Regions from separate parts of the Pontivivens ytuae genome, predicted to be linked through region 1. Evidence: riboswitches for the same ligand, from Rfam matches in the RefSeq annotation. Region 1 holds a riboswitch; the other holds the start of a gene.
What was found. Region 1 has a riboswitch for cobalamin ahead of I0K15_RS06350 (energy-coupling factor ABC transporter permease). Riboswitches for the same ligand answer to the same signal wherever they lie in the genome.

Region 1 (11,875 bases):
GGACGCCTTCGTTCACCTTCAGGATCTGCCGGAGACGGACCTCCTGCTCGCCTCCGACTACGCAGCGCATGAGGCGGGTTTCGCCGCCGCGCAGGCGATCACCGGCGGGCAGGCACGGCTCTACCACGTGGACGCGACCGATCCGGAGCGGCCCCGTGCCCGGCTGCAGGCCGAGGAGATCGCCCGCGTGGTCCATGCGCGCGCGAGCCATCCCGGCTGGCTCGCCGGCATGACGCGGCACGGCTTCCGCGGCGCGGCGGAGATCGCGGCGACGCTCGACCACATGGCCGCCTTTGCGCATCTGGCAGGCAGCGTCGCGCCGCATCTCTTCGACCTCTACCACGACGCGACGCTGGGCGACGCCGAGATCCGCGCCTTCCTCGCCGAGGCCAATCCGGGCGCGCTGGCGGCAATGGAAGAGCGCTTCGCCGCCCTGCTCGACGCGGGGCTGTGGCAGACCCGGCGCAACTCGATCCGCGCCGGGCTGGAGCGGTTGGCATGACCCGGCCCGAGGCGAAGGGCTGGTGCCCCGGCGCGTACCGCCCGATGATGTCGGGCGACGGGCTGATCGTGCGGGTGCGGCCGCTGGTGTCGCGCCTGTCCGCCGAGCAGGTGCTGGGGCTCTGCGCCGCGGCGGAGCGGCACGGCTCCGGCGTCATCGAGGTTACGGGCCGCGCCAACGTCCAGCTCCGCGGTGTGCGGGAGGAGACGCATCCGCCGCTCCTCGATGAGCTGATAGCGCTCGGGCTGCTGGACAGCGATCCGGTGCTGGAGCACCGCCGGAACATCGTCGTGACGCCGTTTTCCACGCAGGGCGACGCGGCGGAGGCGATGGCGCTTGAACTGACGACTCGTCTTGAAGAATTGCCCGAGTTGCCCGCGAAGTTCGGCTTCGCGGTGGATATCGCTGAGGTGCCGGCCGAGCTCTCCGCCGACATCACTATCACGCGGACGATTGGAGGCAGGCTGCTGGTGCTGTGCGCCGGTGCCGAGGGCGGGATCGAGGTGACGCGCAGCAATGCCATCGACACGGTCGTCGCGCTCACCCATCGCTTCGTCGAGACCGGCGGCGTGGCGGCCAAGCGCATGGTCCACCATGTCGCACAGATGGGTGAGGTAGGCACCACCCCACCCCGCCCGTCCGGCCAGCCGCCAGCTATCGGTGATACGCCAAGCGGCGCGCTGATCGGCCTGCCCTTCGGTCAGGTCACGGCGGCGCAACTGCGCGAGCTGATGGAGCTGACCAAACCCGCCGCGATCCGCACGACGCCGTGGCGGATGCTCCTGCTGGAGGGCACCCCAGCCCGCGCCGTCCCCGGCTTCATCACGGAACCCGACGACCCCTTGCTGCGCGTCGACGCCTGCCCCGGTGCGCCCTTCTGCACGTCCGCCACCGTCGAGACGCGCGGCCTCGCCCGCCGCCTTGCCGGCCGCACCACCGGAACCCTCCACGTCTCCGGCTGCGCCAAGGGCTGCGCCCGACCCCGGCCCGCCGATGTCACACTGGTCGGGCGCGACGGTCGTTTCGATCTTGTGCGCGGCCAGCGTCCGTGGGATGCGCCCGAACGGACCGGCCTTACGCCGGGCGAGCTGGACGAGCTTTTCGAGACGCCTTGATGCCATACGCTTACGAGACCGACGGGGCCGCGATCTACGCCGAGTCCTTCGCCACCATCCGGGCGGAGGCGGAGCTCGCCCGCTTCGACCCGCTCGACGAGCAGGTGGCCGTGCGCATGATCCACGCGGCGGGGATGGTGGAGCTCGCACCTCACATCCGCTTCTCCCCCGGCTTCACCGCGGTGGCCCGCGCGGCACTGGAGCAAGGTGCTCCGATCCTCTGCGATGCGCGGATGGTGAGCGAGGGCGTGACACGCAAGCGCCTGCCCGCCGGCAACGAGGTCATCTGCACCCTCCACGCGCCCGGCGTGCCGGAGCTGGCACAGGAGATCGGGAACACCCGCTCCGCCGCAGCGCTGGAGCTGTGGCGGCCGCATCTCGCCGGTGCGCTGGTGGCGATCGGGAACGCGCCGACGGCCCTCTTCCACCTCCTCAACATGCTGGAGGATCCGGACTGTCCGCGTCCGGCGGCGATTATCGGCTGCCCGGTGGGCTTCGTCGGAGCGGCGGAGTCCAAGGCCGCGCTCTGGGCCGATCAGCCGGTGCCCTGCTGCGTCGTAGACGGGCGGCTCGGCGGCAGCGCGATCACGGTCGCCGCGATCAACGCCGTGGCGAGCCGCGCCGAATGAGCACGCTCAAGCATCCGGGCACGATCCACGGCGTCGGCCTCGGCCCCGGCGATGCCGACCTGATGAGCGTCCGCGCCGACCGGCTGGTCCGCGGCGCACGCCATGTCGCCTTCTTCCGCAAGAAGGGCCGCCCCGGTCAGGCCCGGCGGATCGTGGAGGGGATGCTGGCCGAGGGCGCAGTCGAGTTCCCGATGGAGTACCCGGTCACGACCGAGATCCCGCTGCACGACCCCGAATACAACCGCATCCTGTCCGCCTTCTACGCCGAGTGCGCCGCGCATCTGCGCGCGCTGGCGGAGCGCGGTGAGGATGTCGTGGTGCTCTGCGAGGGCGACCCGTTCTTCTACGGCTCCTTCATGCACCTCTACACCCGCCTGTCGCCGGGCGTGCCGGTCGAGGTCGTGCCTGCGATCACCGGCATGTCGGGCGCGTGGACCGCGACGGGGCAGCCCGTGACCTGGGGCGACGACGTGCTGACGGTGCTGATGGGCACCCTCGGCGAGGACGAACTGGTGCGCCATATGGCGAGCGCCGACGCCCTCGTCGTCATGAAGATCGGGCGCAATATCGACAAGGTGCGCCGCGCGCTGGAGCGGGCCGGGCGGCTCTCGGCAGCGTGGCTCGTCGAATACGCCACCATGCCGAACCAGAGCGTGATGCCGCTCACCCAGGCCTGCGAGCGCGTGACGCCCTATTTCTCCATCATCATCGTCCACGGGCAGGGGCGGCGGCCGTGAGCGGCTGGCTCGCCGTCGCGGGGCTCGGCCCCGGCGCGGACGCGCTCGTCACACCCGAGGTGACGGCGGCACTGGCCGAGGCGACCGACGTGATCGGCTACATTCCCTACGTGGCGCGTGTGGCTCCGCGGCCGGGGCTCGAACTGCATCCCAGCGACAATCGGGTGGAGATCGACCGCTCCCGCCATGCGCTGGAGCTTGCGGCGGCGGGTCGGCGGGTCGTCGTCGTCTCCTCCGGCGATCCCGGCGTCTTCGCCATGGCCGCCGCGGTGTTCGAGGCGGTGGAGGCGGGACCGGCGGGCTGGCGCGACCTCGATATCCGCGTGCTGCCCGGCATCACGGCGATGCTGGCGGCGGCAGCCCGGGCGGGCGCGCCGCTGGGCCACGATTTCTGCGCGATCAACCTGTCGGACAACCTCAAACCGTGGGAGTTGATCGAGAAACGGTTGCGCCTCGCCGTCGAGGCGGATTTCGCGATGGCCTTCTACAACCCGCGTTCCAAGGCGCGGCCGGAGGGGTTCGGAAAGGTGTTGGATCTGCTCAAGGAACGCTGCGCCGACACCCGCCCCGTCCTCTTCGCCCGCGCCGTCTCGACACCCGAGGAAACGCTGCGCGTCGTGCCACTGCCCGAGGCGCAGCCCGGGATGGCGGACATGCGCACCATGGTCATCGTCGGCTCCAGCCAGACGCGGGTGATCGCGCGGGATAGTGTGCCCTTTGTCTACACGCCGAGATCGGTGGTGACATGATCGAGCCAGGCGAGGACTTCGGCCACGGTATGCGCCTCGCGCCGGGCCGGCACCGGCGGTCGGGCGATCATGACGATCGGCAGTCCCAGCGCGCGGGCCGCCTCGATCTTGGCCACGGCGCCGGAGCCGCCGGCATTCTTCGCCACGATGCGCTCGATGCGATGCTCCCGCAGCAGGACGATGTCGCCTTCGGTCTTGAACGGTCCGCGGGAGATCACGGCGTGGTGCTTCGGCAGCGGGATCGGCTGCTCCGGCGGATCGACGAGCCGCAACAGGTAGTCGTGCTGCGGCTGCGCAGCGAAGGCGGCGAGGTGCATCCGGCCCACGGCGAGCATCACGCGCTGCGGCGGTCCGGCGAGGGCCTCGACGGCGGCGGGCAGATCCGCAACCTCGGTCCAGCGGTCGCCTTCGGTGGACTGCCAGGGCGGGCGGGTGAGCGCGATCAGCGGCACGCCGGCCGCCGCGCAGGCCGCTACGGCATTGCCGCTCATCTGCGCGGCGAAGGGATGGGTCGCGTCCACGACCTCGGTGATCGCATGCTCGGTGAGGTAGCGCGTCAGCCCCTCCGTCCCGCCGAAGCCGCCGACGCGCACTGGAACGGCCTGCGGCGCGGGTCGTGCGACGCGGCCCGCGTAGGAGAGCGTCGCCGGAATGCCGCGCGCCGCCACCGCGTCGCAGAGCGCGCGGGCTTCGGTCGTACCGCCAAGGATGAGAACGTGTCGCGTCATGGATGATCCCTGGCTCACTCTTATCGGGCTCGGCGAGGACGGGCCACAGGGTTTGACATCCACCGCGCGCGAGGCGCTGGAAGCGGCGGAGGTCGTGATGGGCCCGCCCCGCCACCTGGCGCTGCTGCCGGAGCTCGCAGCCGAGCGGATCGAATGGCCGGTGCCGTTCGTGGACGGGCTGCCGCTGCTGGTGGCGCAACGCGGGCGGCGGGCGGTGATGCTCGTCTCCGGCGATCCGTTCTGGTTCGGCGCAGGGCGCGCGGTGGCGCGGACGCTGGAGCGCGGCGAGTGGCGCGCGCTGCCGGGGCCGTCGACCTTCTCCCACGCGGCCGCCCGGCTCGGCTGGCCCTTGGAGGACACGCCCTGCCTCGGCCTGCATGCCGCGCCGCTGACACGGCTTCGGCCCCATCTGGCGCCGGGCCAGCGGGCCCTGGTGCTGCTGCGCGACGGAGCGGCGGTGGCCGAGCTGACCGCCTGGCTGACAGAGCTGGGGTTCGGGGAGAGCACGCTGCACATCCTTGAAGCGCTCGGCGGCCCGCGGGAGCGGGTGCGAAGCACAACGGCCGCAGCCTTGACGCTGACCGACATCGCGCACCCCGTTGCCGTGGGTCTGGAGGTGGCCGGCGACGGGATCGCTATCCCCGCCGCCTCCGGCCGTCCCGACGCGCTGTTCGAGAGCGATGGGCAACTCACGCGCCGTCCCGTGCGAGCGCTGACGCTCTCCGCCCTCGCGCCGCAGCCCGGGGAGCATCTGTGGGACATCGGCCTCGGCGCGGGGTCCATAGCGATCGAGTGGCTCATGTCGCACCCCGCCTGCACCGCCACGGGGATCGAGGCCGACCCCGAGCGCGCCGCCCGTGCCCGACGCAACGCCGATGCCCTCGGCGTCGACCGGCTCCGGATCGTGCAAGGACGCGCGCCGGACGCGCTGCGAGACCTGCCGAAGCCGGACGCGGTCTTCATCGGCGGTGGCCTCAGCGAGGAGATGCTGCGCCACCTCTGGACCACGCTCCCGCCCAGCACCCGCCTCGTCGCCAACGCCGTGACGCTGGAGAGTGAGGCGCTGCTCACCCGCTGGCAATCGGAGGTCGGCGGCGAGCTGATGCACATCGCCCTGTCCAACGTCACGCCCGTCGGCGGCAAGCGCGCCTGGAAAGCCGCCTACCCCATCGTCCAGTGGAGCGTGACCCGATGATCGTAGCCGGCTTCGGATTTCGCGGGGCGGCGACGCGGGCCTCGCTGGAGCAGGCGCTCGCAGCGGCGGGCGGGCCGCCTATCGACCTGCTCGCGGCCCCGGAGGACAAGGCGGACGCCGCCTGCCTCACCGACCTCGCTGCCGCATTAGGCCTGCCGGTGTGCAGCATCGACGCCGCGACGCTCGCGGCCATCGACACACCGACGCAGGCCGAGCGCGTGCTGGCAGCCCGCGGCACCGGCAGCGTGGCGGAGGCCGCGGCACTGGCCGCCGCTGGTCCTGGCGCAACGCTCATCAGCGCCCGCCGGATCTCCGCCGACCGGCTCGCCACCTGCGCCATCGCTTCAGGAGACCCCAGATGACCGTTCACTTCATCGGCGCCGGGCCCGGCGCACCGGACCTTCTGACGCTGCGCGGGCGCGACTTGATCGCGTCCTGCCCTGTCTGCCTCTATGCCGGATCGCTGGTGCCCGAGGAGATCCTCGCCCACTGCCCCGCCGACGCGCGGATCGTGAACACGGCACCGCTCGACCTCGACGCCATCGTGGCGGAGTGCAAGGCGGCGACCGAGGCCGGGCAGGACGTCGCCCGGCTCCACTCCGGCGACCTCTCCGTCTGGTCCGCGATGGGCGAGCAACTGCGCCGCCTGCGGGCCGAAGGCATCCCGGTGTCAGTGACGCCCGGCGTGCCCTCGTTCGCCGCCGCGGCGGCCGCGCTGGGGGCGGAACTCACGCTGCCCGGCCTCGCGCAATCGGTGGTGCTGACGCGCACGCCGGGCCGCGCCTCCCGCATGCCGGAGGGGGAGAGCCTGACGAACTTCGCGGCGACGGGGGCGACGCTCGCCATTCATCTGTCGATCCACAACCTCGCGACCGTCGTCGCCGACCTGACGCCCGCCTACGGTGCCGACTGTCCGGTGGCCGTCGTCTACCGCGCGACCTGGCCCGATCAGCGGATCGTGCGGGCGACGCTCGCGACCATCGAGGGCGCCATGGATGCGGGCATCGAGCGGACCGCCCTGATCCTCGTGGGCCCAGCGCTGAGCGGCGAAGGCTTCGACGAGAGCTGCCTCTACGCCCCCGACTACGACCGCCGGTTCCGGCCGCGCAGCGCGACGGGGGCGAGCGATGCGTAACCCGCCGGGCCTCCTCGTCTCGGCCCCCGGCTCGGGGACGGGCAAGACGACGGTGATGCTGGGCCTCCTCCGCGCCTTGGCGGAGGACGGCCTCACTGTGCAGCCGTTCAAGAGCGGGCCGGACTACATCGACCCCGCCTTCCACCGCGCGGCGGCGGGCCGGGACTCGTTCAACCTCGACACCTGGTCGATGATGCCCGGCCTGCTCGACACCATCGCGGGTGCGGCTCAGGCCGCGGATATCGTGGTCGCGGAAGGGTCCATGGGCCTCTATGACGGCGTCGCGACGGACGGGGAGACCGGGCGCGGCTCCAGCGCGGAGCTTGCCCTGCGCATGGGATGGCCCGTGGTGCTGGTCCTCGATGTCGGCGGGCAGGCACAGTCGGCGGCCGCCGTCGCACTCGGCTTTCAGCGCTACCACCCCGAACTGCCCTTCGCCGGCGTCATCCTCAACCGCGTCGCGAGCCCGCGGCACGAGCGGCTGATCCGGCTGGGGATGGAGGAGGCGGGCCTCACCGTGCTCGGCGCCCTGCCGCGGCGCGGCGACCTCACGCTGCCCGAGCGGCATCTCGGCCTGATCCAGGCGGTGGAGCATCCGGAGCTCGACGCCGCGATCGAGACCTATGCGACTTTCCTGCGCGAGCATGTCGACCTCGCCGCGATCCGTGCGGCAGCGACGGGCGGTGACCGGGCGCTGACCGCAGGCACGCTCCCGAAGCCACCGGCCCAGCGGATCGCGCTGGCTCAGGATGCGGCGTTCTCCTTCACCTATCCGCATCTCTTGGAGGGCTGGCGGCAGGCGGGGGCGGAGCTCCTGCCCTTCTCCCCCCTCGCCGACGAAGCGCCAGACGCGCAGGCCGATCTCGTCTGGCTGCCCGGCGGCTATCCGGAGCTCCACGCCGGACGGCTCGCCGCTGCCACGACCTTCCGCGCCGCGCTGCGCAGCCATGCCGAGACGAAGCCCGTCCATGGCGAGTGCGGCGGCTACATGGCGATGGGTGCGGCGCTGATCGACAAGGAGGGCGTGCGGCACGAGATGGCGGGGCTGCTCGGCCTCGTCACCAGCTACGAGAAGCGCAAGTTCCATCTCGGCTACCGTCACGCGACACTGCAGGCGCCGCTGCCGGGCTTCGCCGCCGGAGCGACGCTGCGCGGTCATGAGTTCCACTACTCCACCATCCTCGACCAGCCCGACGCGCCGCTGGCCGAGGTGCGGGATGCGAACGGCGACGTGGTGCCCGAGACCGGCTCCCGCCGCGGGCAGGCCACCGGCACCTTCTTCCACCTGATCGCCGAGGCGACGTCGTGAGCGGGTTCGTGAGCTTCGTGGGCTCCGGCCCCGGCGATCCGGAGCTTCTGACGCTGAAGGCCGTGGACCGGATGAAGCGGGCCGACGCGATCCTGTTCGACGACCTCTCCTCGGGGCCGATTCTGGCCCACGCGCGGGCGGGGGCCGACCTCGTGGGCGTGGGCAAGCGGGCGGGCCGCCCCTCGCCCAAGCAGGATCATGTGAGCCGCCTGCTCGTCGAGTATGCCTCCACCGGCATCCGGGTGGTGCGCCTGAAATCGGGCGATCCCGGCGTCTTCGGCCGGTTGGAGGAGGAGATCGTGGCGGTGCGCGCCGCGGGCATCCCGTTCGAGATCGTGCCCGGCGTCACCTCGGCCACCGCCGCGGTCGCCGCCGCCGGCATCCCGCTGACCCGCCGCCTCACCGCGCGGCGGGTGCAGTTCGTCACCGGCCACGACGTGATGGGCCGGCTGCCCGACGACGTGAACGTGCAGGCGCTCGCCGATCCGAATGCGACCACCGTAGTCTTCATGCCCAAGCGGACCTTCCCGGCGCTCGCGCAGCTTCTCTTCGAAGCGGGGCTCCCCGAAAACGTGCCCGCCCTGCTGGCCGAGAACGTCAGCCACCACGACCAGAAGCTCACCCGGCTCAGTGTCGTGGAGCTTGCCCGGCGGCTGGGCGAGGAGATGTCGGAAGTGCCCGCCCTCATCCTCTTCGGTTCGCTCGCGGACGGCTAGATCCTGCGTCAACCTGTCCATCCGCTGCTTGACCGGGCCTTCCGATGGGCCTTAACTGATCTCGCTTCTGGTGCCCCGATCCGCATGGACCGGGGTGAAACGGGAAGCCGGTAGACCGCCCTGCGGTCGAAGCCGGCGCTGCCCCCGCAACGGTATGCGAGAAGACCGAGGCCAAGAGCCACTGTGCACACGCATGGGAAGGCGGCCCAGGTGGAGAGACACTCGCGAGCCCGGAGACCGGCCAGAGGTGTGCGGCACGCGTCGCGCTGGTTGAAACAAACGCTGCACGGGGTGTTGCAGCACCGAAAGGACAACATCATGCACATCGAACCCGGCGTCGTGGACGGCGCGAAACTGGCGCTCAGCTATGCGACCGCGGCAGGGGCGGCCGCCTATACCGGCAAGCTGGCCGTGGACTGGCTGAAGGAGCGTTCGCTCGTCTCGCTGGCAGGGGCGACCGCGGCCTCCAGCCTCGCCGTCTTCTTCTTTTTCGAGGTTCTGCCTAAGTTTCCCGTCGGCGTGTCGGAGGTGCATTTCATCCTCGGCTCCACGCTGTTCCTGATCTTCGGCGCTCTGCCCGCCGCGCTGGGTCTGGCGATCGGGCTGCTGGCGCAGGGGCTGCTCTTCGCGCCCATCGACCTGCCGCAATACTTCATGAACGTGACCACGCTGCTGGTGCCGCTCTTCGCCGTGCAGGCGCTGGCGAAGCGCATCATCGCGCCGCACACCGCCTATGTGGACCTGAAGTACGGCCAGGCGCTGGCGCTCTCGACCGCCTATCAGGGCGGTGTCGTGACCTGGGTGGCCTTCTGGGCCCTCTACGGTCAGGGCTTCGGGGCGGAGAACCTAATGGCCATCGGCACCTTCGGTGTCGCCTACATGCTGGTCATCATCGTGGAGCCGCTGGCCGACCTCGCCGTGCTGGCGGGCGCGAAGGCCGCGCGGAACCTGGAGCGGAGCGGTCTTCTGACGCCGCGCCTCTACTCCGCGGCCTGAGCCGGGCCATGCGCTCCCGAGGGGCCGCATCGCCGGCCCCTTTTTGCTGTCTGGACGCATCATGATCGACCTCTTCCTCGTCGGCATCGGCACCGGAGATCCGGAGCATCTGACCCTCGGCGCCATTCGCACGCTGGAGGGCGCGGACCTGATCCTGCTGCCGCGCAAGGGGGGCGAGAAGGCGGACCTGCTCGACCTGCGCAAGACGATCTGCACCGATGTCCTGCGCGCATCCGTGCGGGTCGCCGAGTTCGACATGCCGGTCCGCGATGCCTCGGGCACCTATCTCGACGGGGTAAACTCGTGGCACGACGCCATCGCCGCGGAGTGGACCCGGCAGATCGAGGCGCACCTGCCCGGCGGCTCCGGTCGCGTGGCGCTGATGGTCTGGGGCGACCCGTCGCTTTATGACAGCACGCTGCGTATCGCGGAGCGGCTGTCGGCGGCGGGGACCCAGGTTCGCACCCATGTCGTGCCGGGGATCACGAGCCTCCAGCTGCTGACGGCGGCCCATGCAATCCCGCTCAACACGCTCGGCGGCCCGGTCACGATCACCACCGGCCGCAAGCTGCGCGAGGGCGGATGGCCCTCGGGGGCGGAACGGATGGCGGTGATGCTCGACGGCGACTGCGCGTTTCTGGAGCTGCCGCGGGACGGCCTGCACATCTGGTGGGGCGCCTATCTGGGCATGGCGCAGCAGATCCTCGACGCCGGGGCGGTGGCCGAGTGCGGCGCCCGGATCCGGGAGGCACGCGGCACGGCCCGCGCCGAGCACGGCTGGATCATGGACACCTACCTGCTCGAATACCGCTAGGCGGCGGGACCCGCCACACGCCGCCGCGACATGCGGCGCGTCAGCCTTTGCCGCCGGACGAAAGCCGCGATGAACACCGCCGTCAGGATCAGCACGATCGTCGGCGCCGGGGCGGAGTCGAGGAAGAAGCTCGCGTAAGTTCCCAGCAGCATCGAGCCCATGCAGACGAGCACCGACACCCACAGCATCGTCGCGAAGCGTCGGACCAGCAGGAACGCGATCGCACCCGGCGCGATCAGCAGGCCGATGGCGAGGATCAGCCCCGCGGCTGCGAGCGTCGCCACGATGGTCAGCGACAGTGCTGCCAGCAGCCCGTAATGCAGCCAGTTCACCCGCAGCCCCGACGCCTGCGCCTGCGCCGGATCGAAGCTGTGGAGCACCAGATCCTTCCACTTCAGGAGCAGCGCCGCCCCCACGCCCAGCGAGATCAGCCCGGCGGTCAGCAGCTCATGCGGCTCCACCCCCAGCATGTTGCCGAACAGGATGTGGTCGAGATGCGCATTCGTCTCGACCGAGACGTAAAGCACGATCCCCACCCCGAACATGCCGGAGAAGACGACGCCCATCACCGTGTCCTGCTTGACCCGGCTGTTGGTGGCGAGATAGCCGGTCGCCAGCGCACAGGTCATGCCCGCGGCGAAGGCGCCAAGGATCAGCGGGAACCCCAGGATGTAGGCGAGCACGATGCCCGGCAGCACCGCGTGGCTGACCGCATCGCCCATCAACGCCCAGCCCTTCATCACGAGAAAGCAGGACAAGAGCGCCGTGGGCACCGACACGATCATCGAGATGTAGAAGGCGTTCTGCATGAACGGGAAGCGGAACGGCATCATCAGCGTCTCAAGGTCCATCAGAGCGCCTCCTCCGGCCGTCCCACGGGTTCCTCGGGGCCGCTCCGCAGCGCTGCGTCGGCCCTGCGCCGGGCCGCGAGCAGGCCATGTTTCGGCGCGAAGACGAACGCGATCAGGAACACCAGCGTCTGCAACGTCACGATGATCCCGCCCGTGGCCCCGTCGAGGAAGTAGCTGATGTAGGCGCCGGTGAAGCTGGTCAGCGACCCGATGGCGACCGAGGTCGCGATCAGCCGCGGGAAGCGATCGCAGAGCAGGTACGCCGTCGCCCCTGGCGTCACCACCATCGCGATGACGAGGAACGCGCCCACCGTCTGCATCGCCGCAACGACCGAGGCGGACAGCAGCAGAAAGAACACCGCCTTCAGAAGCTGCGGACGCAGGCCGATGGTCCGCGCG
Region 2 (11,875 bases), 280 kb from region 1:
GCATCGATCTTCAGAAGCGGATGCGCCTTACTCGACAACCGTCAGGTCCGGTGTTGCGAGGTAGGTTTCGGCCGGGTGGATGCGGTAGCCTTCGACGCGCCCGTTGCCGACCGAGACCTGCGTCTTGTGAAAGAGGGGGATCAGCGGCAGGTCGTCGTTCAGGATGGCCTGCACCTCCGCGTAAATCGGCTGCCGCGCCTCCGTCTCGAACAGGCTGCGCCCCTCTTCCAGCAGCGCGTCGAGCGCCGGGTTCGAGTAACCACCGACGTTGTAGCTGCCCCCGGTTGCGACCAGCGTGGAGGGAAAGTAGTCCGGGTCTCCCTGCGGTGCGGTGCCCCAAGCCTGAAGATGCATGTCAATCTCGCCCGCCTGAAGCGCGTCATTGTTGGCGCCCCACTCGCCCATGGCGATCTCGACGCCCAGACCGATCTGGGTCAGCATTGCCTGACTGATCTCCAGCGTCGGGCGCAGGGCAGGACGTCCCTCATAGCTCCGCATCTGGAGGACGATGTCCTCACCGTCGAGCTCTCGGATCCCGTTGCCGTCGGTGTCGACGATGCCCGCCTCGTCCAGCATCGCCATGGCCGCCGTCGGGTCGTAGGCCAGGCTGAGGTCTGTATTTGCCCAGGACGCCATCGTATCCGGGAAGATGCCGTGCGCGACCTGACCGCCGACGCCGACCAGCGCCGCCGCCACGATCGTGTCGCGGTCGAGCGCCAGAGAGACCGCCTCGCGCAGCGTGTCGTTCGCCAGCGGGCCGTCGTTGACGCGGGCCTGAATGAAAAAGAGCCGCCCCGTCGCTGTCGAGAAAAGCTGCGCACCGCCTTCTTCCTTAAGGGCGGCGAAGTCCGGCTCGGGATAGTTTGTCACGAGATCCACATCACCCGCCTGGAGGGCGAGGGCGGCCACCGACGGATCTACGATGGCGTCGATCACGAGCCGATCCAGCTTGGGCGCGCCGCCCCAGTAATCGGCGAAGCCGGTCACTTGGTAGGTCTTGTCGGTCTCGGCCATGTCGAACACGAAGGGGCCCGTGCCGATGATCGGCATCGCTTCCGTGCCTTCCCGCAGCACCGCGGCCGAGGGCTCGGTCAGCGACCAGAGGAAGGCCGAGTTCGGCGTCTCGGTACGGAAGATCAACGTCAGGTCGTCCACAACCTCTATCTCGGATATGCCCAGCAACGAGGCGAGGCGCGGATTGTGGCCCGGATGCCCTTCCTCACTCAACTTCGAGAGGCTGTCGCGCACCGCATCGGCTGTCATCGGCGTGCCGTCGTGAAAGAGCACGTCGTCGCGAAGCGTGATGCGCCATTCCGTCTCCGAAACGTTCTCGAACGCCGCGGCCAGACGCGGGATCATGTTCATTTCGTAGTCGAGGCCGATCAGCGTCTCGGAGACGCCCGCCCGGTTTGCGAGCCAACCGTTTTGGCGCGCGCGCGGATCCGGCACGTCGCTGGCAGGGCCGAAGGGTGAGGCGATGATCATCTCACGGCCTTCGGCGCCGACCGCACCGGCTGACAGAACCAGTGCTGCCGCGAGCCCGGCCCCCAGGAGGCTGCGTGTCCTCGCCGAAGTGGGAGTGGAGTGAATAAGCATGTTGTGGGTCCCCGATCCTGGTCTGCGAGCCTCGTGGGTCACTGCGTATGTTACTTTATAACATTTAGCCAGACTGTTTTCGTCGAGATTGGCCTCACTACGTTCGCACGTCTGCTGACGCTCGGACGCCTCCGCGACGGTGCGAGAGGCACCCTTGTGTTTCCAACACGATCCGCAGGCTCACCGTGCTACTTCGAAAAACTGGACGCGGGAGGTTGGAGCAGTGGAGACAGATCGCGGCAGGCGAAGCCGATCGACGCGGAAGTCGCCGTTTGCTGCATAGGTTCGGTTTTCGCTCCTTCTCCGATAACGGCCCCACACCATACCGCCGGACTGAACATCCTTGACCTTTTCACGGTGCTGGAATTAGCTGTCCGCGATGGTTCTCGGCGGCGTTAAGTCGGTGAGATTAAATGGGAACACGGTGCGGTGCAGCCATCATGCGCCAACTCCGTGACTGCCCCCGCAACTGTAGGCGGTGAGCGACCCGAAAAAGGCCACTGGGCCCCGGATTGAAGGGGCTTGGGAAGGTTCGGGAGAGCTTTGACCCGCGAGTCAGGAGACCTGCCATCTCGGGCGTCGGTGACGCCGCAATGCAACTCGACCCGGGCGGGGTGTCCCGGAAGGAGAACCGAGATGGATACGAAGGCCCTGGCCCGTTACATGACCGGACTTCCCTGGCCCCGCGCATCGCTGCGGAGGGCGGGATGGGGCCACTCAATGACCACTTAGGCAATATGCATGGCTCAGCACGTGCTGATGCGGTGCTGTTCGTCGTCTCTGCCTACACGCTGAGCAAGCGAGCGCTCGACCGTCTCGAAACCGCCGCTGCGGGCGCGGCCACGGGCCTCGCCCGTCTGATCCGGCTGGAGGAGACTGGACCCAGCCTGATCGATGCGCTGGACGAGATGCGGGCCGAGGGGCATCGGCGGATCAGAGTGCAACCGCTCGGCGTCCCGTTCCCCGAAAGCCTGATGTCCTGGCTGCCCGGCGTGATGGCGGACTGGCGGACGCGCGGGCAGAATGCCGACACTTGGCTGGAACTGGGTCCGGACCCGGCAACCGATGCCGAGGCGCTGCTGGCCTTTGCCTCTGCGACATTGGCGCATCCCGACCCCGCACAGCCGATCGCGGATGTCGCGCCGCGCCTTGGCAAGCCCGGCTGGACCGACCCGCCGGATTTCGAATTCCACTTGCTGGTCTGCACCGGCCCCCGCTGCGCGATCCACGGCGCGGCCCCCTTCACCCACATGCTGAAGGACGAACTCAAGGCCGCCGGTGTTTTCGACCGCTGCCTGACCACCCGGACCGGCTGCATCTATCCCTGCAATCGCGGACCCGTGCTCGCGCTTTACCCGCATGGCCACTGGTATCGCTTACCCGATCAGGAGGCGACGCGCCGGTTCGTGCGCGAGGTTCTGGTCGAAGGTGGCACCGCCGAGGACCTTCGCTTCCACACCGCCCGCGCGGTTCGAGACTCCCACACGCCCAAACAGGAGGCAGCTCAATGATCCTCAAACCTATCTTGCTCGGCGGTGCGATCGCCCTGACGGCCCTGCCGGCCGCTGCGGACGACATCATCAACATGGCGACGAGCTTTCAGATCCGCTCCATGGATCCGGTCGAGCAGGGCTTCTGGATGCAGGAGTTTGGGCAGGGCGAGTTGCTCATGCAGTTCCAGCCGGATGGCACGATCACGCCTTGGCTTGCCGAAAGCCTCGAACGGACGGACGACACCACTTGGGTGATCACGATCCGGGACGGCGTGACCTTCCAGAACGGCTCGGCGATGGACGTGCCCGCGGTGCTCGAGGCCATCGCCTATCACCGCGAGCGCAACAGCGGGACGCAGGCCGTGCTTCCCGCGGAGGCGACATTCACCCAGACCGGCGAGCGCGAGATCACCGTGGAGACGGGGGTGCCGGTTCCCGAACTTCCGAGCATCCTCGCCCATGAGAGCCGCCTGATGATCATCGACGTGGATCCGGTGCTGGAGGCAGGCGAGGACTTCGAGGCACTCGAAGGGGCGGGCATCCACACCGGGCCCTATCGCCTCGTCGATCTCGACGATCAGCGCATGATCGCGGAGCGATACGACGGCTACTGGCGCGGTATGCCGGCGATGGAGGGGGTCGAACTGCGCTTTGTCTCGGACGCCAATGCCCGCATCCTCGCGGTGCAGAACGGCGAGGTGGATATCGCGCTTTACCCGCCGATTTCCGCGGCACCGGTCTTTGCTGCCACACCGAACGTCAATCTGGCCCTCGGCGCGCCCTCTACGGGTGGCTTCCTGTCGGTGATGGATGTGACCAACGGTGCCTTTGAAGAGGTTGCCGTGCGCCGGGCCGTGATGCTCGCCGTGAACTACGAGGAACTCGCCAACGACGTGTTCCATGGCGCCAAGATCCCGGCGACGGGCCTCTACAATCCGCGCTTTCCCTTCGCGGTAGAGAACTATCGGCACGATCCGGAGGAGGCGAACGCGATCCTCGACGCGGCCGGCTGGGTCCGCGACGGCGACACGCGGACGCGGGACGGCGAGACGCTGTCGGTGACACTGATGATCTATCCCCAACAGCCCGATCTGGTGCCCCTTTCGAATGCGATGCAGTCCTACCTGCGCGAGATCGGCATCGCCTCCGAGATCATGTCCGTCGACAACGTGAACGAGGCGGCGATGAACGATCTGGTCGCGTGGGATCTCGCCATGGTCGCGACGGGTACCGCCACCGTCGGGTCGGTCAGCGGGTTTCTCAACCGCTACGTCGCCTGCGAAGGGGACCGGAACTACGGCGGCTATTGCAACGACCGCGTTCAGGAGCTGATCGAAACGCTTGATGTCACCGTCAATGAGGAGAGCCGCTATGAGATGCTGCGCGAGATCCAGGCCATCCTCGTCGAAGACGATCCCTACGTCTTCAACGCGACGATCCTGATCGAGCGTGCTCTCGTGAGCGATGCCTGGTCGGACTATGTCCCAGCTGTTGCGTGGAACCACATCAAGTGGGACACGGCGCCGAACCCGTGACGGCGCGCACACGACCCATTCGGCACGGCGGCCTCTTTGTCGCCGCGTCGAAACGGATCGGCCAGGCGATCCTGACGGCGCTCGCCGCCAGCGTGCTCGTCTGGGCACTGCTGCCGCTCGCGCCGGGTGATGTGGCTGAACGGGTCCTGCTGGCGCGCGGGATGCAGGACCTCACGACCGCGGAAATTGACGCCGCGCGGGAACAGTTGGGTCTGAACGACCCGCTTGTTATCCAGTTTCTGAACTGGCTCGGCGGCGTCTTTCGGGGCGATCTGGGACAAAGCTTCACCAGCCAGGCACCGGTCATGCAGGAGATCATGGAGCGATTGCCGGCCACCCTGATGCTGTTGGGACTGGCGCTGGTGGTGTCGATCCTCTTCTCGCTGGCGCTGGCCCTGATCGCGGCGGCCTATCGGGACCGCTGGCCGGACCAAGCCATCCGGCTCTACACACAGATCGGTGCGGCGCTGCCGACCTTCGTCTTCGCGCTGCTGGCGCTGACCTTCGTCGTTGTCGGTTTCCAGATGGGCCGGGTCCTTGCCGAGCCATCTTGGTCCGCCGCGTTGATCCCCGCCTTCATCATCGGGCTGGACCGCGCCGCGAGCTGGACCCAGCTGTTGCGCGCGGGCCTGCTGGAGGCGATGGCGAGCGGCTATGCCGAGGTGGCCCGCGCCCGCGGTGCGTCCGAGCGGCGGATCCTGCTGCGCCATGCGCTGCCTAACGCGCTGCTGCCCTTCCTGACCGCGATCGGTGTCAGCGTCGGCGCGCTGATCGGAGGCGCGCCCCTGATCGAAGCGATCTTCACCTGGCCGGGCCTTGGCGCTTACCTGTTGGAGGCGCTGACGGCCCGCAACTATCCGGTGATCCAGGCCTATGTGCTAATCGCCGCGCTCTCTTATGTGACCGCCGCGCTTCTAGTGGATCTGGTGGCTTTGGTGCTCGATCCCCGGCTGAGGGGGCAGACCGGATGAGCGTGCTCGACATCACCCGGCCGGAGGTCTTGCCGCACAGCATGGACCGGAGCCTCCTGCGTCGGCTCTGGCGGCACCGGTCCGGACGCTGGGGCGCGCTCATTGGGCTCGCGCTGCTGCTCTTTGCAACGGTGGGCGCGTTCTGGACACCGCACGCACCCGATGTGCCGGATTATGCCGACGCCCTCCAGAGTCCGAGTGCTGCGCATCCCTTCGGTACCGATGCGAGCGGTCGCGACATGTTCAGCCGGATCATGGAGGGCGCGCACCGGTCCATTGGCGCGGCTCTGATGGTCCTCGGGGCGGTGTTCGCAATCGGCCTCGTCGTCGGCACGCTGGCTGGGCTCACAGGCGGTTTGACCGATACAGTGCTGATGCGCATCGCGGATGTGGCCATGACGCTTCCGGGCCTTGTTCTCGCCTTTGCGGTGCTTGGTCTGCTTGGCCCCGGCTTCCTGAACCTGCTGATCGCGCTCATCATTGCCGACTGGGCCTGGTATGCGCGGCTATCGCGGTCGCTGTCTCTCGATGCGCGGCGAAGGCCCCATGTGATCGCGGCGCGGATGGCTGGGATCCCGCAGTGGCGGATCGTTCTGGGACATATCCTGCCGGGGGTCGCACTTCAGGTTGGCGTTGTCGCGACGCTCGCGCTTGGCGGCATGATCGGCGCGATCTCGGGGTTCTCCTTTCTGGGCCTCGGGGTCCAGCCGCCCGCGGCTGAATGGGGCGCTCTTCTGGCGGAGTCACGGCTGTTCTTTTCGATCGCACCTTGGCTCCTCATCGCGCCGGCGGGGGCTATCTTCCTTTCGGTGCTGTCAGCCAATCTACTCGGCAATGCACTGCGAGACGTTGCCAGTCCGGAGGAGGCCTGAATGGATCATGTGCTGGCCTGCCAAGGTCTGACGGTGAGCTATCCGGGCGGCGCCACGCCGGTGCGGGAGATATCCTTCCGCGTGAAAGCAGGCGAGTGTTTTGCCCTCGTTGGAGCTTCGGGCGCAGGCAAGTCCACCATAGCGAAGGCGCTCGTCGGGCTGCATCGCTCGGGCACCGCCATTGCAGGTGGGATGCAGATCAACGGGTGGGACATGGTCGGGGCGACCCGCAGTCAGTGGAGAGATGTTCGTGGCCGACAGGTGGGCTTCATCGCTCAGAACCCATGGGCCAGTTGCGATCCCCTGCGCCCGGTGCAGGACCATGTTGCCGAGGCATGGCGCTGCCACGGCCTCTCTGTCTCCTGGGACGAGATCGCAGCCCGGCTGGCGGGGCTCGGGGTCGTAGGTGCAGAGGACCGCATCGCGCAACACCCGCACACCTGGAGCGGTGGCATGCTGCAACGCGCCTCGATCGCGGCGGCCGGAGCCCTGATCCCGCCGCTTCTGATCGCCGACGAACCGACCAGCGCGCTGGACGCGGACCGCGCCCAGTCGGTCCTGACGGCGCTCAAGTCGCTGGGCTCCGCGGTCGTGCTGATCAGCCACGACATCGGGCTGGTCCTGCGCAACGCCGACCGGGTGGGGGTCCTGAACGAGGGCCGTTTGGTGGAAGAGGGCACGCCCGGATCACTGGGAACAGCCCCCAAGCACCCCGAGACGCAGCGCCTGCTCGCGGCATTGACCCCCTTGCCGCCGCGCACGACCCGGGCCGCCCCAACATCGCTCCTGCGCATGACAAAGGTCTCGGCGCGCTACGACAGCGGGCGGGTAAACGCCTTGGCCGAAACCGATCTGGAGATCGGCGCAGGCCAGATCGTCGGTGTCCAGGGCCCGTCCGGCTGCGGCAAGTCCACCTTGCTCCGGCTGGCCATGGGGATCGAACGCCCGACCGGGGGCCACATCTGGCGGTCGGAGACGCTGGCGAGACCCGGCGCGATCCTGCCGGTCTTCCAAGACCCTGTCGGAAGCCTTGTGCCGCACTGGCCGATTTGGCGGTCGGTTGCCGAGCCGCTTACCGCGCCCAGACGCCCGCGCAAGCCCGCGAGGCTCCGACGACAGGACGCGCGAGCGGCCCTCGCTGGTGTCGGGCTCGAGAATATCGATCCTGAGGCGCGCCCTTCGGAACTTTCGGTAGGCCAGTGCCAGCGCGTGGCCCTTGCGCGCGCCACCATCGCTGACCCCGCGATGATCGTGGCGGACGAGCCGACCAGTGCGCTCGACAGCCCTTCGACATGGCTGGTCGGCAAGCTTCTGCGCGACGCGGCCGAACGCGGAACGGCGGTCCTGGTCGTGAGCCACGACAGCACTTTTCTGGAGCGCGTCGCCGATCATGTCGTCATCATGAATGTCGGACGAACGCTGCCGCCGGCTCAAGTTGCCTGATTTTCAAGAAGGAGCGCCGCCATGAGCTTGACCGACATGATCGAGGCCGGGAGCGCCAACCCCATTTTGTTGTTCGCGTTCGCGCTCATTCTCGGGGCGCTCCATGGGCTGGAGCCGGGGCATTCGAAGACCATGATGGCGGCCTACATCATTGCGGTCCATGGAACGGTGAAACAAGCCATCCTGCTCGGTATCTCGGCCGCGTTCAGCCACTCGATCATCGTGTGGGTTCTGGCGCTTATCGCGCTGACCGTCGGAAACGAGATGATCGGCGAAGAGCTTGAGCCCTGGTTCATGATCGTCTCGGGCCTTCTCGTCCTGGGTATCGCCGGTTGGATGTTGTGGCAGGTGATGCGCCCGAAAAGCGGGCACCATCATCATGAACACGAACACGAGCATGACCGTGAAGGTCACCATCACCACCAGGCACACGACCATCACCACGCCCACGATCGCGGCACACATCCTCATGGCCACCACGAGCATACGGCAGCCCAGAGCGTAGCGGCGGAACTCGACGATCCGAAGATGGATGCCCACGCGCGCGCCCACGCCTCCGAAATCCGCGCGCGGCTCGCTGACGGGCGAACGGGGACCTGGCAAACGATCCTCTTCGGGCTCTCGGGCGGGCTCATCCCATGTCCCGCAGCGATAACGGTCTTCATCCTGTGCCTTCACCTGGGACAACTGGCCCTGGGGATCACTCTGGTCAGTGCATTCTCGATCGGCCTTGCGATCACGCTGGTCGCCATCGGCATCGTGGCCGCAGTCGGCCTGCGTGTCGTCTCAGCTCGGACGTCGCGCTTCGAAGGCCTGTTTCAGGCAGCTCCCTGGATCTCTGCCGCCTTGATCGCTGCCATCGGCATGCTGATCATCTGGTCCGGCCTGTCGCATCTGCATGTGCTGCCGCACTCGCATTGATGAGATGCCGCACGCATAATATTTCTTTCTTTCTGATGGGCGGCCACGGAGATAGTAGCTTAACTTATAGAGGAAGCTGAATTGTCGCAGATCATCTTGTGCGGCCGAAGCCAGTAGAGTTCTGGCCAATGTTGAAATCGTCATCGAAGAATGGCGAGTTTCTCTCGATCAGTGCGCGTCAGCACTTCTGCATTTTCCAAGAAGGACTGCAGGCTGGAGTGTAGTCGAAGCATTCGGGTGCCGTCGCGAATAGTAGCTGAAGGCAGTGGGTTCTGCAGGAATTTACGCTGGCTTCGAGAGGCGCAGTTGTGCATCGCAGGGTTCATGAAGGGCTTTCAAGGCAACTCTTCCAGACCGACCACGAGCAGTTAGTCTGGAAGGTTCCTCGCCATATGCGTTGTCGCGAGATGCACGGTGGTATTGAGCTCAGCAAAAGAGAAGCCGCCGGCATATTCGCGCGGCAGCACGATGTAGCGGCCCTCTACGCAGGCGCTCAGCATCTCGCACCATGCCGGAAACACCTCAGCCATTCGAGCCGCAGGATCGGCCAGCGTGTCGCCGTAGGCGATGGTGTAGGTGTCGAACAGGAAGTCGGCGTCGAGATCGGAGAGCACTTCCGGGCTGACGATTTCGCCCCAGACCACACCGCGATCAGCCATCTCCTGCGCTAGGGGAACGCGCTCCAGACCGAGTTGTCCGAGGATATGCGTCAGGCCACCATAGCCTGCAAAGACGTTGAGCTCGCCCTCCCAACCCTGGATCTTGGCGTAGGTTGCGCCGCTCACATCGGGGAGGGCCATCCGCGCCCGCTCCAACGTTGCCTCGAAGGCGGCGTTCATCCGCTCCCATGTTGCCAGGCGTCCGGCGGCATCCGCGACACCGCGGGGAAAGGCGAGCGGGTCCTCGACGTCGTTGGGGATGAAGACGGTGGGGGCGATCGCCTCGAACTTGTCCCGCGTCTCCAACTCCCACTCGCGGCCGATAATCAGATCGGGCTCGAGAGCTGCGATCGCCTCGAAGTCCATGGCATCGAAGGTCCCGATATATCCGATGCCGGAGTTCTCGAAGTCCAGCCCGTGGACAAGGCGCACGCCGCGCATGAAGGGCCCGTTATCGCCCAACCGCCCGTGGCTGCCGACAACCGGCGCTCCGATCTCTACGAGGGTGAGTGTGACCTGCTGATCATGCAGTCCGACGATCCGCTGCGGGCTCGCTGGAATGCAGGCGGTTCCGCCGAGATGCGAGAACGCACGCTCGCCATCAGCGCAGTCCTGTGCTTGCGCCGGAGTGGCGATCAGGAAAACGGAGGCAACGAAGAGAGCAGCCCGCATCATGGTCTTGTCCCTCCGGCTGAACCCATGTCGGGCTGCGCATAGGGGTTCGAGAGGAGTGTGGTCAGTGCGAAGATCGCGGCGCCCACGGCGTCATAGGACGGTGTCGTCAGCTCCTCCCGCGGCAGAACGATGTGACGCCCCTCGCGGCAAGCGGTCAAAGCGTTGCAGAAACCTGGAAACACATCCTCAAGCCCGGCAAGCGCGTCCTGCGGTGTCTCGCCCCGGTCCGTCCGGTAAGTGGTGAAGATCCAGTCCGCGTCGAAGTCCTGCAGCCGCTCGGCGGAAAAGCGCGGGCAGGCGCCACTCTCAGCCTCGGCAATGATGGACGACGGATCGAGGCCCGCGTCCTGCAGGATGAGCTCGAGGTTGCCATAGGGCTTGCAGGTCCAGAACTCGCCCTCTCGGCCATGTAGCACGCTGTAGGTCGTGCCCGCGGGGATCAGTCCGGAGAGCTGCGCGATCTGTGCGTCGTACCGGGCGCGGTTTGCGGCCAGCCGTTCATGCCGACCGAAGAGCTCGGCAAAGAAGGCCTGCGCGTCGTGCAGCGTGGCGTCGGTCTCGTAAGCGACGGTGGGCGCGATCAGCGAAAGCTGGTCAAGGCTGACTTCGTCCTGCCAATCGGGCCAGACGATGAGATCGGGCGCGAGGCTGGCGATCAGCTCCAGATCGACGGGAAAGTCGCCGATATAAACGATATCCGAGTTGTGGAAGTCGACGCCGGTGGCAATGCCGGACGCACGGATCGTGGGTTCGCCACTCTCCGGCATGGTGCCCTGGCTGCCAACGGGCATCACGCCGAGCTCGATCATCGGCACAGTGACATTCTTGGAGCCGAGCGAGACAACACGCTGTGGATCAACAGGGATCTCGACAGTGCGTTCGAGGTGGTCTGTGAAGACGCGCGTCTGAGCCCACGCGGGGAGGGCCAGAAGCATAGCGCAAGCAAGGATCAGTCGGGTCATCTTGGTCATCTCCGGATGTTGGACGAAGCCGAAAGGCGGGGGGGTGTGTTCATCCGGGTGGCGCCAGCCCTGGCCGGCCGGCCACATTGGTGACGATGTAGTAGATGTTGGCATCCAACGTTCGGAACGACAGCGCCACGTGTTCCAGCGGAAGGACGATCAAGCGGCCTTCGGCACAAGCCGTCATCAGGTCGCAAAAGCCCGGGAGCACTTCTTCGAAGGCGTCGAGCGTCGAGACGGGGCCCACTTGAGGTCCCTGATCGATCCGGAAGGTGGTGAATACGAAATCGGCATCCTGGTCGGGAAGCGTTTCGGCGCTTATTACTTCGCCATCCCAGGTCGAGCCGCGCGCCCGCATGGCCACGCCATCGCCGATCAGTTCGAAGCCGAGGTCGTTGAGCGCGATCGTGAGCGCACCGAAGTTGCCGTAGACATGCAGATCGCCGCCATACGCGGCGAGCTTGCTGTATGTGTAGCTATGATCGCCAAGCCAGCCACGCGCATCCTCCACAAGGGCGTGATAGTCGACGAGCAGGTCTTCGAACTCGTCGATCCGCCCCGTGGCGTCGGCGATGTCGCGATAGAGTTCCAGGCCGCTCTGGCTGTCGTCCAGCATGACCGTGGGGGCGATCTGCTGAAGCCGGTCGACGTGATCTGCGTCGTTGCTAACCAGACCGATGATGAGGTCCGGTGCCAGCGCGGCGATCGCCTCGAAGTCGGGAGCGCTTTCGTGGGTGAAGGCGATGTC

Region 2: linked by a shared signal. The riboswitch ahead of I0K15_RS07795 ((2Fe-2S) ferredoxin domain-containing protein) and the one ahead of I0K15_RS06350 (energy-coupling factor ABC transporter permease) in region 1 are both predicted to bind cobalamin.

The regions. Positions count from the first base shown of each region.
Region 1 is NZ_CP064942.1:1,317,893-1,329,767, reverse strand. Features, by position in the region: gene cobN (cobaltochelatase subunit CobN) at 1-502, shown strand, start outside; gene cobG (precorrin-3B synthase) at 499-1,617, shown strand; gene I0K15_RS06395 (precorrin-8X methylmutase) at 1,617-2,246, shown strand; gene I0K15_RS06390 (precorrin-2 C(20)-methyltransferase) at 2,243-2,983, shown strand; gene cobJ (precorrin-3B C(17)-methyltransferase) at 2,980-3,732, shown strand; gene I0K15_RS06380 (cobalt-precorrin-6A reductase) at 3,705-4,460, opposite strand; gene cbiE (precorrin-6y C5,15-methyltransferase (decarboxylating) subunit CbiE) at 4,459-5,655, shown strand; gene I0K15_RS06370 (cobalamin biosynthesis protein) at 5,652-6,017, shown strand; gene cobM (precorrin-4 C(11)-methyltransferase) at 6,014-6,790, shown strand; gene I0K15_RS06360 (cobyrinic acid a,c-diamide synthase CobB) at 6,783-8,099, shown strand; gene cobA (uroporphyrinogen-III C-methyltransferase) at 8,096-8,815, shown strand; cobalamin riboswitch at 8,867-9,075, shown strand; gene I0K15_RS06350 (energy-coupling factor ABC transporter permease) at 9,134-9,811, shown strand; gene cobF (precorrin-6A synthase (deacetylating)) at 9,873-10,625, shown strand; gene I0K15_RS06340 (metal ABC transporter permease) at 10,622-11,476, opposite strand; gene I0K15_RS06335 (metal ABC transporter permease) at 11,476-11,875, opposite strand, start outside.
Region 2 is NZ_CP064942.1:1,599,492-1,611,366, forward strand. Features, by position in the region: gene I0K15_RS07785 (ABC transporter ATP-binding protein) at 1-38, opposite strand, end outside; gene I0K15_RS07790 (ABC transporter substrate-binding protein) at 28-1,485, opposite strand; cobalamin riboswitch at 1,960-2,182, shown strand; gene I0K15_RS07795 ((2Fe-2S) ferredoxin domain-containing protein) at 2,334-3,107, shown strand; gene I0K15_RS07800 (ABC transporter substrate-binding protein) at 3,104-4,624, shown strand; gene I0K15_RS07805 (ABC transporter permease) at 4,621-5,595, shown strand; gene I0K15_RS07810 (ABC transporter permease) at 5,592-6,467, shown strand; gene I0K15_RS07815 (ABC transporter ATP-binding protein) at 6,468-7,910, shown strand; gene I0K15_RS07820 (nickel/cobalt efflux transporter) at 7,932-8,831, shown strand; gene I0K15_RS07825 (ABC transporter substrate-binding protein) at 9,200-10,165, opposite strand; gene I0K15_RS07830 (ABC transporter substrate-binding protein) at 10,162-11,100, opposite strand; gene I0K15_RS07835 (ABC transporter substrate-binding protein) at 11,177-11,875, opposite strand, start outside.